3 regions of the Fontibacillus forbon genome follow, and region 3 is predicted to be linked to each of the others. Evidence: riboswitches for the same ligand, from Rfam matches in the RefSeq annotation. Region 3 holds a riboswitch; each other region holds the start of a gene.
What was found. Region 3 has a riboswitch for glycine ahead of gcvT (glycine cleavage system aminomethyltransferase GcvT). Riboswitches for the same ligand answer to the same signal wherever they lie in the genome.

Region 1 (4,472 bases), on a different contig from region 3:
TACCCTCTATGGACCTTAGCAGCGCCAGGGTGAGGTTTTTGCAGGCCTGTATTTCCAGCGGACCTATGGATAGCGTATCCTTATACTGGTCGGAATTCTCGCTGTAATAATCGTGATAAGCGGAAAAATAATGCTCCATGACGATATTCGTTTTCGTATGCACCAGATCTTGCCCGCGATAGGAGAAGGCGTAGAGGGTTTCCTCATTGACCGGGTGAGCATAAAGGTAGAAAAAGAAGAAAAATTCTCTGAGTTGCTGCCTTTGTTCATCGTTCAGTCTGACGGTTTCCGCCGACTGGGTTAGCTGAAAAAAGCAATAGCTTTTCATAAAATCGTTCATGGCATTGTACGGGTGAATCTTGGCGATGGACGTCGTAGCGTTAATAGTAAACAACAGATAATACAAGGTCTGTTCGTCATATAGATCCAGATGTTCAAAATCAGCGGAGAGTACGGGCTCCCAATCCGGATTCGTGATGTAGTTGGGATCTCTCGGTTGCAATTCAGAGGCCCACTCCGTAAACGACTCCTCATTACGATCCGCAAAGAACAATTCCGCGCCATCGTCTTCAAGAAGGAAGTATTCAAAGCCGCCGATTTGAGCGGACGGTAACCCCCTGTTAAACTTTTTGTTTAGATATTCGTTATAGAATTGTTGAAGGTTCATCACTCATATCCTCGGTTCTATTAGGATTGCATTCGTATAACGCATAATCTAACTGTAAGGGAGTTACCCATGAATACGCAACAACGCAAGCTGGTTTTTTCCATAACCGTCATGTATAGAAGAGGTTTTTCGGCATAGCGACTTTTATCACTGATTAAATCATCACATCGCAAGTAATATGTTAAAATATCAGAACAGCAATACGGCATCATTAACTTCATAATTCGCAAGCTATGATTGCTATGGATCACACTATAGCAGGAGCAGCTTCTGGAGAGACTGCGGGATTTCCGCGGCGCCGAAGGGTTCACAATCTCAGGCAAAAGGACAGAAGAGTACTGAATATTTATTTGTCATGCTGATCGCTATCGCTATTGGCTGGACAGGTACTATTTAATATTCTTTATGAACCGGGAGATTGGATGACATCCAATCTCTTTTTTGTTTGCATCAAAGTAATGTATAAATTAAGGGGGAACTAGGTATGGCACAACCGGAATTAAAGAGAGAGCTGGCCAATCGTCATGTTCAGCTAATCGCCATCGGAGGCACCATTGGTACGGGATTATTTTTAGGTTCGGGCAAAGCGATCCAGCAGGCGGGTCCATCCATCATGATTACGTATCTGATCGTGGGAATCGCCGTGTTTTTTGTGATGAGAGCACTGGGAGAACTGCTGTTGTCCAAAGCGGGTTATCAGTCGTTTACGGACATTGCCGAAGACTATCTCGGGCCTCGGGCTGCATTCATCACCGGCTGGACGTATTGGTTTTGCTGGATCATGACGGCGATGGCTGACGTTATCGCGGTGGGCGTATACGTACAATATTGGTTCGATATCCCGCAGTGGGTACCGGCCATCATCTGCTTGATCATTTTGTTAGGGCTCAATTTATTAACCGTAAAGAATTTTGGAGAACTGGAATTTTGGTTTGCGTTAATTAAAGTCATCACGATTCTCGCCTTAATCGGCATTGGGGTCATTTTGCTGATCATGGGATTCAAGACCGATGCAGGATCGGTTACGGTAACTAACCTCTGGAAACACGGGGGATTATTTCCGAACGGCGTTACAGGTTTTTTATTTTCCTTTCAAATGGTGGTATTCGCTTATGTCGGCGTGGAATTGGTGGGCGTATCGGCAGCGGAAACCTCCAATCCGGAAAAAAACATCCCTTCGGCGATCAATAAAATACCGCTGCGGATTTTGTTTTTCTACGTTGGCGCTCTTTTCGTCCTGCTGTGCATCAACCCGTGGACTCAGCTCAATGCGTCGGAAAGTCCTTTTGTGAAAACCTTTAGTTTGGTAGGGATTCCGCTTGCCGCAGGCATTATTAACTTCGTCGTATTGACTTCAGCCGCGTCCGCTTGCAACAGCGGAATGTTCTCGACAAGCCGGATTCTTTATAATTTGAGCAAAAACCGGCAGGCGTCGCCCCGCTTCGGAAAATTGAATAAGAATCATGTACCGGGCAACTCGCTATTCATTTCTACGCTGGTCATCTCCGCGGGCGCTCTTTTAAGCAAACTCATTCCGGAGCAGGCTTTCGGTATCGTGACCACCATAAGCGCCATTTGTTTTATTTGGGTTTGGGGCGTCGTTCTTGTATGCCATATCAAATATAAGAAAACCCGGCCGGATTTGCAGGCTAAGTCGAAATTCAAAGCGCCTTTAACGCCGGCCGTGAATTATGCCGTCTTGACTTTGTTTGCCGGAATTCTCATCATCATGCTGATCGCTGCGGAAACACGTCCGGCTTTATTGTTTACGCCGCTATGGTTTATTCTATTGTTCATCTTGTATTCGATCGGAAGCAAGAAGAGAAAGATCAATCAGGATCAGAGCATGATCCATAAACAGTAAGGACGAGGATGATTAGAACAGGATACTCTTTTCCATTTGGAAAGGGGTATCCTGTTTTTTTTTGACAGTAAGATGAGTCTGTGACAAATTTCTCAAATTGTGATTCAAATCCTGATTGAATTTTTTAAAGTGGGATAGGATGGGGGCAGTTAGTTAAATACAAAGAGCCAATAGGAGGGCGAGTGATAGAGATGAATAAAATGGAGATAGCCAAGGACATATACTGGGTAGGAAAAATAGATGACCGTGAGGTGCCGTTCCACCGTTTGATTCTCGCTAAAGGGACAACGTACAATGCTTATTTGCTCAAAACAGCCAAACCAACCGTGATCGATACCGTAGATATGGAATTTGGCCGGGAGTTTGTTGAATATTTGAGTGAGTTTATTGACCCTAATGACATTCAATATATCGTTATTAATCATACGGAGCCTGACCATTCCGGCGGTCTAGCGGCACTTGCAGGCAGAGCGCCTAATGCAACGATTGTGTGCACGGAATTGGCTGTTAACGAGTTAAAAGAAATGTATAAGCTTCATTCGAGAACCTTCCTGGTTGTAAAAGATGGCGACACGCTGGATATCGGCGGCAAAACATTGAAATTCAAAGAAACGCCTTACTTGCATACCGAAGAAACGATGATTACGTATTGCATCGAGGATAAAATTTTGTTCCCTTGCGATATTTTCAGTACACATGTGGCCACAACAGGGTCCCTGTTCGCAGATGAAGCAGGCTATGATATTACGGATGATTTCATCGGCTACTATAATGCGATCATTCATCCGCACCGCAGATATGTGCGTACATTGATTCAAGCCCTAGAGGATCTGGATGTGCAAATGATTGCTCCTTCACATGGCTATATTTTGCGGACGGACATTCAGAAATATGTTGACCTCTATGCCACTTTAAGCGCAAATACCGTAGATAACAAACGAGTAACTATCGTGTATACAACCATTAAGAACAATACGAAAAAAGTAGCGGAGCAGCTGAAGCATTTCTTTGAAGAGAATCAAATTCAGACTACGGTATTTAATTCGGATAAGGCAGATAAAGCAGAGATTATCGCAAGTATTCAAGCCGCCGATGCCGTATGGATCGGAAGCTCAACCAAATATGCGGATATGATCGGGAACCTGGAAGAGTTGCTAATGGATTTGAAGGAATTGAATTTGGAAGGCAAGATTGCCGCAGCCTTTGGTTCTTATGGATGGAGCGGGGAAGCGATTGAAGTCATTCAGGACTATCTTTTGCAGACGAATATGAATGTACAAACCACCTCCCAAGTCATCAAATCAACGGGGATGACCCATGTCGAGTTTCCGGTTCGCGTCCGATTTGCCCCTAAAAACGAGCAGTCGAAAAAAATCGAGCATGCCGCGGCCTTTGTCGCCGATTTGTTGCAAAGCGCGATCTAAATGTTAAACCGAGGGAGGGTGAAATTATGACGAAGAACTATTGCATCATTGGAACGGGCGTCGCTGCAGTCAACGCGGCAAAAGCCATTCGGGATCAAGACCCGGAAGGGAATATCCTGATCTTCGGATCCGAAGATTCGCTACCTTATAACCGCATTAAATTGTCCAAGGATTTATACGGCGATTTGCGTAGTGAGAAAGTGCTGATCAAGAAAGAGGCGTGGTACCAGAAGCAACAAATCCGGACGTTTCCGAACACGGCCATCACGCAAATCGATGTAGAAGAACATGCGTTAGTTACTTCTGCAGGTGAGCGTATTTCCTACGATAAGTTGCTTATTTGCACTGGCGCGAAGAACCGGAAGCTACCGCTTCCCGGTTTCGACAAGCAAGGGGTATACACGATCCGTGAAATGCATGAGGCAGAGGCGTTCAAGACTTATATTGAAGATAAATCAAGCATTGTAAATATCGGCGGGGGCATTCAAGGTTTGGAGACTGCATGGTCGATCGTGAA
Region 2 (4,472 bases), on a different contig from region 3:
CGCAACTAAAACAAGCCGCCCGATGGGGCGGCTTTCTTTATCTCCGGGCATCTATTTTTTGCGCGCCCTCAGTTCTTTCATGATTTTGCGGCCGGTCGGCGTCTGGGCCAGGCCGCCCTGGGCGGTCTCCCGGTGTCGGCTCGGCATGGCCGTACCGACTTCCAGCATCACGTCGATGACTTCGTCGGACGGGATTGCGCTGCGAACGCCGGACAGCGCCATATCGGCGGCGGCCAGCGCATTGACTGCGCCGAATCCGTTACGGACGATGCAAGGAATTTCCACCAGGCCGCCCACGGGATCGCAAATGAGCCCGAGCGTATTTTTGAGCGCCAGGCCGACCGCATGAACGGCTTGCTCCGGCGTCCCCCCGCGCAATTCCACCATGGCTCCGGCCGCCATCCCGATCGCCGAGCCGATTTCGGCCTGGCACCCGCCTTCCGCGCCGGAAATGAAGGAATTGTTGGCAATGACGTAGCCGATGGCGCCGGCGCTAAACAAGCCGCGCACCAAGTAATCGTCATCCCAGCCGAAGCGCTCCTGTGCGCTGACGAAGACGCCGGGAATGATGCCGCAGGAACCCGCCGTCGGCGTGGCGACGATCCGGCCCATGGAAGCGTTGACCTCCGATACGGCCAATGCGTAAGCCATCGCCTGGCTGGCAATATCTCCGGCGGACGGCTGCCCGGACCTCCGGTATTCCTCCACTCTTTTCGCATCGCCCCCGGTTAATCCGCTGGTTGAAGTAATCTCCTCGGTTAACCCCTTATGAACCGCTGTTTTCATAATTTGATAATATTCAGCCATGACAGCCATGATTTCCCCTACCGATTGACCGCTCTCTTCGGCCTGGTCCTCCAGCATAATTTGAGAAATCGTCTTGGACTCTTTATTGCAAACTTCGATGAGCTCCTGCAAATTGCGAAAGCGCATGGTGTCCGCTCCTTCCTGTACTTACCTATACTTTCATTACATTGAGCTTCATACTCGGGTTTACGTTAAATGGATGTAAGAAATCCGGCTGACGTGAGGCAGCGCCGAGATCGCTTCGATCAGGGTCTCCGGAATGGCCGAATCCGCCTCGACCACCGTCAATGCTTCGGCGGTTCTACCCTTCCGGTCCGTAATAATATAACCGATATTTACGTTTTCCCGGCTGAACAGCGCGGTAATTCCGGCCAGTACGCCTTGACGGTCGGCGTGGGCGATTACAAGCGTAGGCAATTCACCGGAGCATTTCGCTTCGAATCCGTCGATATTCCGGATCACGATCGTTCCTCCGCCGATGGAAGCACCAATCACTTCACTTCGCTTCTCCCCGGCAGACAAAACAATCTTTACCGTATTCGGATGAGCCCCCGGCGCTACGCCGGTAGAGAAATGAAGCTCAATCCCCATGTCTTCGGCATTTTGCAAGGAGTGGCGGATACGCTCATCATCCGTGGGATAATCCAAAATCCCGCCGACCACGGCAAGATCCGTGCCATGGCCCTTAAAGGTTTCGGCGAACGAACCATAGAAGCAAATATTCGCCTCCGCCGGCAATTCCCCAAACAATTGCCGGGCGAAGCGTCCGATTCGTACCGCCCCGGCCGTATGCGAACTGGATGGGCCGATCATCGCCGGCCCGATAATTGAAAATACATTTTTAAATCGCATGGTTTTTCCCCCGACTGCTCATTTTTTCTATATAGCCATACGCTCAGCTTTCCCTTCTGCGCAAAAAAAGGGACAGGGAAAAGGCCTGCTGCCTTTTCTCTGTCCCGGTTACCAGAAAGTTTAATGTTCCGAATCCTTTAGGAACATGTACCCCGTTGGTGGCTGAACGCTCTCTCCAGAGTCGCGTCGGATCATGGTCCTGGTACCTGAGAGATTCATTGCCGTCATGCAGTGCCGGCCCTTTGCTCCTTCGGTGCCGCTTCCTCAGTGAAAGCGGGCTCTCCCATCATCTTCATCCGCATTTTTCAGTTTGTATAATCCAATGTAAGATGAGAAGCGGCAAATGTCAAGATAGCTAACACAAGTTTTTCCATATCGCCTATGAGGCGGAAAAACTGCGGATGACTTCCTCGAATTCCGGCTCTTCCATGGCGATATCGTCGATTTCGCCCCATCCCCCGACTACCCGAATGATATCGATCGTACTGATTTCCCGGCGATTCGCCTCAAGCGTAACGGTATCGCCTTCAACCCGTGTCACATTAAATGACAGGGACGGGCTGATGGTGATCCATTCCCCAGGAACCTGAAAATCCCCGCGAAATTTGACCCGGATCAGCGTCGGCAATCCGATCATCTCCCGCAGACGCCCAATCGTCCCGTCGTACTTTAATTCCCCGTGATTGATAACCATGACCCGGCTGCACAGCTGTTCTATGTCATCCATATCATGGGTCGTCAGCAAAATCGTTTTGCCGAAATCCTCGTTCAATTTACGCAGGAACCGCCTGATATTGAGCTTAGCATGCACGTCGAGGCCGATCGTAGGCTCGTCGAGAAACAGCAGCTCGGGATCATGCAGCATCGCGGCCGCAATATCGGCCCGCATCCGCTGACCGAGCGACAGCTTCCTTACCGGCGTGTCCCAAAATTCATGCAGATCCAGCAGTTCCGCAAACTGATTCAGCCTTTGCTTCTTATCCGCCGGAGTGACGTCATACATTTGAGCCAGAATGTCATAGGAATCCTTCACCGGGAGGTCCCACCAAAGCTGACTGCGCTGTCCAAAGACGACGCCCAGCTGCCGGACCGCTTTCTGGCGGTCCCGGTGCGGGTTCCATCCGCCTACCGTTACCTCACCGGAGGTTGGATGCAAAATCCCTGTCAGCATTTTGATCGTCGTCGACTTCCCCGCCCCGTTCGGGCCGATGTAGCCTACGAACTCGCCTTGTTTTACCTGGAAACTAATTCCGCGTACCGCTTCTTTCAGCCGGTATTCCCGTGAGAACAGCGCACGTAATCCGGAAAAGCGCCCTTCCGGCACTACCGGCGTTTTAAAATCCTTGCACAAATTTCGAGCTTCGATCATTTTCTTCCCTCCTTAACTCCCCGTACTCTGATATTTGGTAATACCGAACCGCCAGAAACGCAGGCTTGCCGCCAGACAAACGATCGCCACGCCTGCCAATGCCGGGAGCACCCACGCCCCCAGCTCCCCCTTCAGGATGTAAAGAGACGGAACATAATTCACGAATCCGACCGGAATCACGATCAGGAGCAGCGATTTCATCCACTTGGGATACAAGGTAAGCGGATACTGCGCAGCCGTACGTGCGGCATCCTCCGTAAAGTTCTGCAATTCTTCGATCCGGGTCGTCCAAAAGCCGATCGTTGCGGTGGCAAGACCTATCGAGAACAAAATGACCGCACCCGTAAATATGATAAACAGCGTACACGGCACGGCGGCCCAACCAACTTGTCCGCTGTGCATCATCCCGCCAAGAGACCAGCAGAGAATAAAGCCGCCCTGCAGCACTTCACCGAGCATAATTCTGAAATTTTGCGGCATCAGAGCTAGCAGTACCGGCATCGGCCGGGTCAGCAACTGATCGAAATCCCCACCCACCAGATATTTTTCCAAATGATGCACTTCATCGGCAAAGGTCCTGTACAACGTCTTGGACAACGTCATCACCGCGAACAAATATCCGATCTCATAGATGGACCATCCCTTGATCGCGCCGAATTTGGCCAGCACGATCGCAATCATCAGAAATTCGGAAATTTGGATCAACGCGGCGAGCACCGACGCGAGCATGAAATTAAATTTGTACTGCATTCGGCTTTTGATGCTGGTTTTGATCAGCAGGCGGTACATAGCCAAACAGGATCTAAGCTTCATCCTCCCTGCACCTCCAATTTCCGCCGTACGACGCGGGTGACCAGGAGACAAAGCACCGTCATAAACACGCCCCAAAACAAAGTCCCCCATAATCCGCGTCCGCTTCCGTGACCTAGATACACGGTCGTCGGCACATAAAGCAGATATGGATACGGAGACATCCAGGCGAGATTTTCAAGCCAGCGGGGCAACCATTCCAGCGGAATAAAAAAGCCGGCCAGCAGGTTGATCATCGCGTGATTGCCCCAATACAGCCAGGACGATTCCGTCGTCCACAAAGCGCTGACGCCGATAAGATAATTCATGCAAATGGATAAATAGGCGGCTCCGGTTAGTCCAAGAAAGGTGAACAAGTAAGTGATCCCATGATCGGGAAGCCGGAGTGAAAAAAGAAAAAAATACAGGAGGTAAATCGGAATGGATTTGTAAAGAAACTGGTAGGCGATTTGTCCCCATTCCCTGGCCATCAGATGGCTGAACAAATGAACGGGACGCATCAGATCGAGCGAGATTTGACCGGTCCTGACGGATTGAGGAATGCCGAGGCCGTTTGAGATGAAGCTGGTAACCCAGAGCGCTGCCTGGGTAAAAGCGATGTAGCCCACCATCCCCTGCGTTCCGTAATCCCCCA
Region 3 (4,472 bases):
GTACCGGTCGCTGTCGGCATTCCGCCGGGCCATCTCGGACATGTGGCGGGTGAGGGAATATTCGTCCAACCGGGATTGAACCGGCAAGTCTCCGTTAAAGCGCACGTTGTCCGGAATATCCCGGAACAGCTCTTCAATCGATGTCGCACCAATGACGGCAAGCATATCGGCGCGATCCTGTTCGGTCAGAGGGAGATAGCGATGCTTCATAATCACGATTCTCCTTTCATGGCTGTATCGTTTTCAGGACGAGTCCGCCGGTAAAAGGGAGTCGGCACGACTTTAGCCTTTACCTTATTTCCGCGAATATCGACTTCAAGAACGGTACCGGGCTGTGCCAAGGAAGCGGGAATGAGAGCAAGGCCTAAGTTCTTTTTTAGTGTAGGGGAGGGGGCGCCTGTCGTGATTATACCGATTGGATTTGGCGATCCTTCGGCATAGACGGGATAGTGGTTGCGGGGAATCCCGCGCTCCATCATTTCCAGACCGACCAGTTTTCGCGAAGAACCGTCTTCTCGCTCCTTGTTCAATGCCTCGCGGCCGAGAAATTCACCTTTATTCCATTTCACGAAATTGCCGAGTCCAGCTTCAAGGGGTGAAATGGAAGGCGATATTTCCTGGCCGTATAGGGAAAGGCATGCTTCGAAGCGCAGCGTATCCCTTGCCCCAAGACCGGCAGGAATCAAACCTTCGGGTTCGCCGGCGGTCATCAGGAGAGTCCAAAGCGCGCCTGCTTCTTCCGCGGCGACATAAAACTCAAATCCGTCCTCCCCGGTATAACCGCTCCTTGATAAAAGCACTTTGATTCCGCCTACCTCCGTGGCCGGGAGGAAGGTAAACGGAGGCATTCCGTGAAGGTCCCCTTGCCACACCTTAGCGAGGATGGTTGCCGCAAGCGGCCCTTGCAAGGCTAAAAGCGCCGTCGTCTCGGATACGTTACGGAGACTGACTCCTTCGGCAGGCAGATGCCGTTCCAGCCACTCCAAATCCGAATTCGTATTGGCGGCATTTACGACGAGTAAGTAGTTTTGCTCGCTCAGCTTGTAAATGAGCAGATCGTCGACAACACCGCCGTCCGGATAGCACATCAGCGTATACTGCGCCTTTCCGGGCACCAGTACCGAAATGTCGTTGGTCGTCATACGCTGGAGATATTTCTCCGCCTCAGGTCCGTCCACCATAAATTCGCCCATATGGGATACATCAAACAAGCCGGCCCGCGTACGCACAGCCTCATGTTCTTTTTGAATTCCGCTGAATTGCACCGGCAGTTCCCAACCGCCGAAATCGATGCAGCGGACGCCCGGATATCGTTCATAGCAGGGGTAAAGCGGTGTTCTGAACAGATCGGTCATATTTCTCCACCTCGTCTTATTTGCTTTTTGCCCAAGAAATAAAACAAACCAAAGAAATCACATGCTTCGCGCACGATGATTCCTTTGGCTCTGTCCTGTCTACCTGAGAGTTACCCTGTATGGAAGCAGGTCTGTTTTGCAGGTAAGCATACAGGTTTCCCCGTGGGTGATCCGCCCGAAAAAAGCGGATTCTCTCCAGAGTCGCGTCCGGCAGAAGTCCTTTTGCCTGAGAGATTCACCGTCCATTCACGGTTTGCTCCTTCGGCGTTACGGTTTGTCTGAACCGTAATCTCTCCCACTGCCATCAACCGCTGTTTACATATCCATTAATAACCAAATTTTACGTACATGTCAATAAACTTGCCACAAAAAAATATTTAAAAATTTTGCAATCGATTACATCGGACAAGTTGAAATGTTTGTGTTAATAATATTGACATTAAAGCCGGATTTGGAATAATCTGTACGTGAATTCAAATGGGCATGTAAGGAAGAGGAGGAAGCAGGGTGTCGAATGAAATCAAGGAAAATTATCGGTACAGCGTAGATCATGAATGGGTACAAGATTTGGGGGACGGTACTGTAAAAATCGGAATATCGGATGTTGCCCAACACCGGCTTGGAGATATCGTGTTTGTGGAAATGCCCGATCCGGGACGGGAGGTGGAGGCCGAGGAAGGAATCGGGACGATCGAGTCGGTCAAAACCGTGGCCGATTTATTTACGCCGGTGAGCGGGACGGTACTGGAAGTTAATACGGAACTTGAGAGTGCTCCTGAAGTGGTCAATGAACAACCGTATGAAGGCGGCTGGATGGTGCGCATCACTTTGGCCGAAGCGCCTGAGGCCGCTTTTTCCAAACTGATGGATGCCAAGGAGTATGCCGAGTTTCTCAAAAAATAAGGAATTAGTCGTAAAAACGGAAAATAACTCGCGTCGGAAGGCTGTGATCATGGCTTGATGCTCATGAAAGCTCCACTGAAGTCGCGAGTCGTTTGTATCCGCCAATAATGGACGAGAACTGTAATCATATAGACTTAAACCCTTACTCTTTATTCATGGGTAAGGGGGGAAGCAGCAAGCTGCGGTACAGCACTTCAAAAATAAAGTCAAACGATTCCAGATGACGTTTCGCATCAAGGGCGTTCTTTCCCCACGCATAGATGCCATGATTCCGCAGAAGAATACCTGGAACCTCGGGTTTCAGCGAGCCGGGAATCAGCTTGGCAATCGAAGGGATGTCGCTATAATTCGGCAACACCGGGATATGAATCACAGCGTCTTCTTCCCAGATGCCTAGGGCCTTGATCAGTTCGATGCCCTTGACCGGCACAGCCCCTTGGTCACCGTAATATTCGCTGAGCAGGGTGTTATAAACGGTATGCACGTGAAATATGGCGCCGCAACCGGTCATTCGATATATTTTGGCGTGAATCACCGTCTCTGCGTTCGGTTTAAGATTCGTTGTTTCGCAGGGCTCGCCGTTGGTATCGACAAACAGGAAGTCCTCGGGCATATTTACGAATTTGTCTTTGCCGCTGGCGGTGATGGCGAAATGAAACCGGTTAGGCGAGAAGCCGCCGACCCGCAAAGACAAATTCCCGCTGGTGCCGGGGAACCAGCCGCGTGCCGCGAAATCGGCTGTTACGGTGCGGAGCTCGCTCAAAGCGGCCTGTTTTTCCTCCAATGAAATGGCTGAAAAGTTCATTTAACGTTCTCCTTCCCAAGGAGCAAAGTCGGTCATGCATAAAGCATTCAAGCACGTCTCTGCGCAGTAACTATAACAGCGACTCTCTCACCGACTCACCCATTTCCCGGGAGCGCTCGGCGCAGCGGTGAACGGCGGCTTTGACGGCTTCGGTAAATCCCTTATCGGCAAGCACTTCGAGCGCCGCCTGAGTCGAGCCGTTAGGGGAAGTGATATCTTTGCGCAATTTGGCCGGATCTTCACCGGTTTCTTTCATCATGGAAGCCGCGCCGAGCGCGGTTTGAACCGTCAGGTCACGCGCCTGCTCCGGCGAAAGTCCGCCTTCGATTCCGGCGGCGATCATAGCCTCCATCATATAATAAATATAGGCCGGACCGCTGCCGGATACGCCGGTCAAAATCTCCTGTTTGTCTTCATCTATGACGGTAACGGAACCGACCGCTTCGAAGATGGACGACACGAGTTGACGCTGCCGGACATCTGCTTCGGGCGAAAAGGAGATCCCGGTGGCACCCAGGCCGATCGAAGAGGAGGTGTTGGGCATCGTTCTGGCAATAGGTTGCTTACGGCCGAGCAACTGCTGAATGGTGCTAACGGATAACCCCGCGATTAACGAAATGACGAGTTGATGTTCGGATAGCAGCGGGCTCAGTTGGCTGATGGCTTCTCCGGCATCTTTCGGTTTCATTGCAAGAACGATGATGGAGGCATTTCGCAGTAGCTCATTTTTTTCGGCCTGATCCTGGCCGGTCACAACGCCGTAACGGTTCGATAAATAGGCTAGATGTTCCCGGTTGCTGCGATTAATCATGGAAATCTGCTCCGGTTTTAGGACAGAACGGTGAATCAAGCCTCGTACGATAGCTTCTGCCATAGAACCCGCCCCATAAAAAGTGATTTTCTCCCCGCCAAATGTTTGAGAAAGACTCATATCCATTACCTCCCTGTCACGGCCGGACCTGGCCGGTTCCTTGAATGATGTATTTCGTTGAGGTCAATGCAGGCAAACCCATAGGCCCGCGCGCATGCAGCTTTTGGGTACTGATCCCGATTTCCGCCCCGAATCCGAATTCGAAACCGTCGGTAAATCGGGTCGAAGCGTTATGATAAATGGCCGCGGCATCCACTTCTTGCAAAAAGCGCTCCGCGTGCTCTTTATTTTCAGTGACGATGCATTCGGAATGCTTCGTTCCAAACCGAGCGATATGTGCCAAAGCTTCTTCCAGACCGGAAACGATTTTAATGTTAAGAATATAGTCATTGTATTCCGTGGCAAAATCTTGCTCCGTGACTTCCTTTGCCGAAGTGAGAAGCTTCCTTGTTTCCGAACATCCCCGAAGCTCTACGTCGGCTTCAAGCATCGCCTCGGCGATCGGCAGCAAATGCTTAGCCGCAAACTGTTCGTGGAC

Region 1: linked by a shared signal. The riboswitch ahead of ACLB09_RS12980 (amino acid permease) and the one ahead of gcvT (glycine cleavage system aminomethyltransferase GcvT) in region 3 are both predicted to bind glycine.
Region 2: linked by a shared signal. The riboswitch ahead of sdaAB (L-serine ammonia-lyase, iron-sulfur-dependent subunit beta) and the one ahead of gcvT (glycine cleavage system aminomethyltransferase GcvT) in region 3 are both predicted to bind glycine.

Annotation. Positions count from the first base shown of each region.
Region 1 covers NZ_JBKGFV010000003.1:188,318-192,789, forward strand. Annotated here, with positions in the region: gene ACLB09_RS12975 (hypothetical protein) at 1-667, opposite strand, end outside; glycine riboswitch at 928-1,008, shown strand; gene ACLB09_RS12980 (amino acid permease) at 1,152-2,531, shown strand; gene ACLB09_RS12985 (FprA family A-type flavoprotein) at 2,723-3,955, shown strand; gene ACLB09_RS12990 (NAD(P)/FAD-dependent oxidoreductase) at 3,982-4,472, shown strand, end outside.
Region 2 covers NZ_JBKGFV010000002.1:963,626-968,097, forward strand. Annotated here, with positions in the region: gene erm (23S ribosomal RNA methyltransferase Erm) at 1-9, shown strand, start outside; gene sdaAA (L-serine ammonia-lyase, iron-sulfur-dependent, subunit alpha) at 52-933, opposite strand; gene sdaAB (L-serine ammonia-lyase, iron-sulfur-dependent subunit beta) at 994-1,659, opposite strand; glycine riboswitch at 1,844-1,955, opposite strand; gene ACLB09_RS11430 (ABC transporter ATP-binding protein) at 2,039-3,028, opposite strand; gene ACLB09_RS11435 (ABC transporter permease) at 3,041-3,841, opposite strand; gene ACLB09_RS11440 (ABC transporter permease) at 3,838-4,472, opposite strand, start outside.
Region 3 covers NZ_JBKGFV010000001.1:847,008-851,479, forward strand. Annotated here, with positions in the region: gene gcvPA (aminomethyl-transferring glycine dehydrogenase subunit GcvPA) at 1-213, opposite strand, end outside; gene gcvT (glycine cleavage system aminomethyltransferase GcvT) at 213-1,355, opposite strand; glycine riboswitch at 1,442-1,558, opposite strand; glycine riboswitch at 1,560-1,663, opposite strand; gene gcvH (glycine cleavage system protein GcvH) at 1,863-2,258, shown strand; gene mtnB (methylthioribulose 1-phosphate dehydratase) at 2,401-3,063, opposite strand; gene proC (pyrroline-5-carboxylate reductase) at 3,134-3,994, opposite strand; gene ACLB09_RS03960 (glutamate-5-semialdehyde dehydrogenase) at 4,011-4,472, opposite strand, start outside.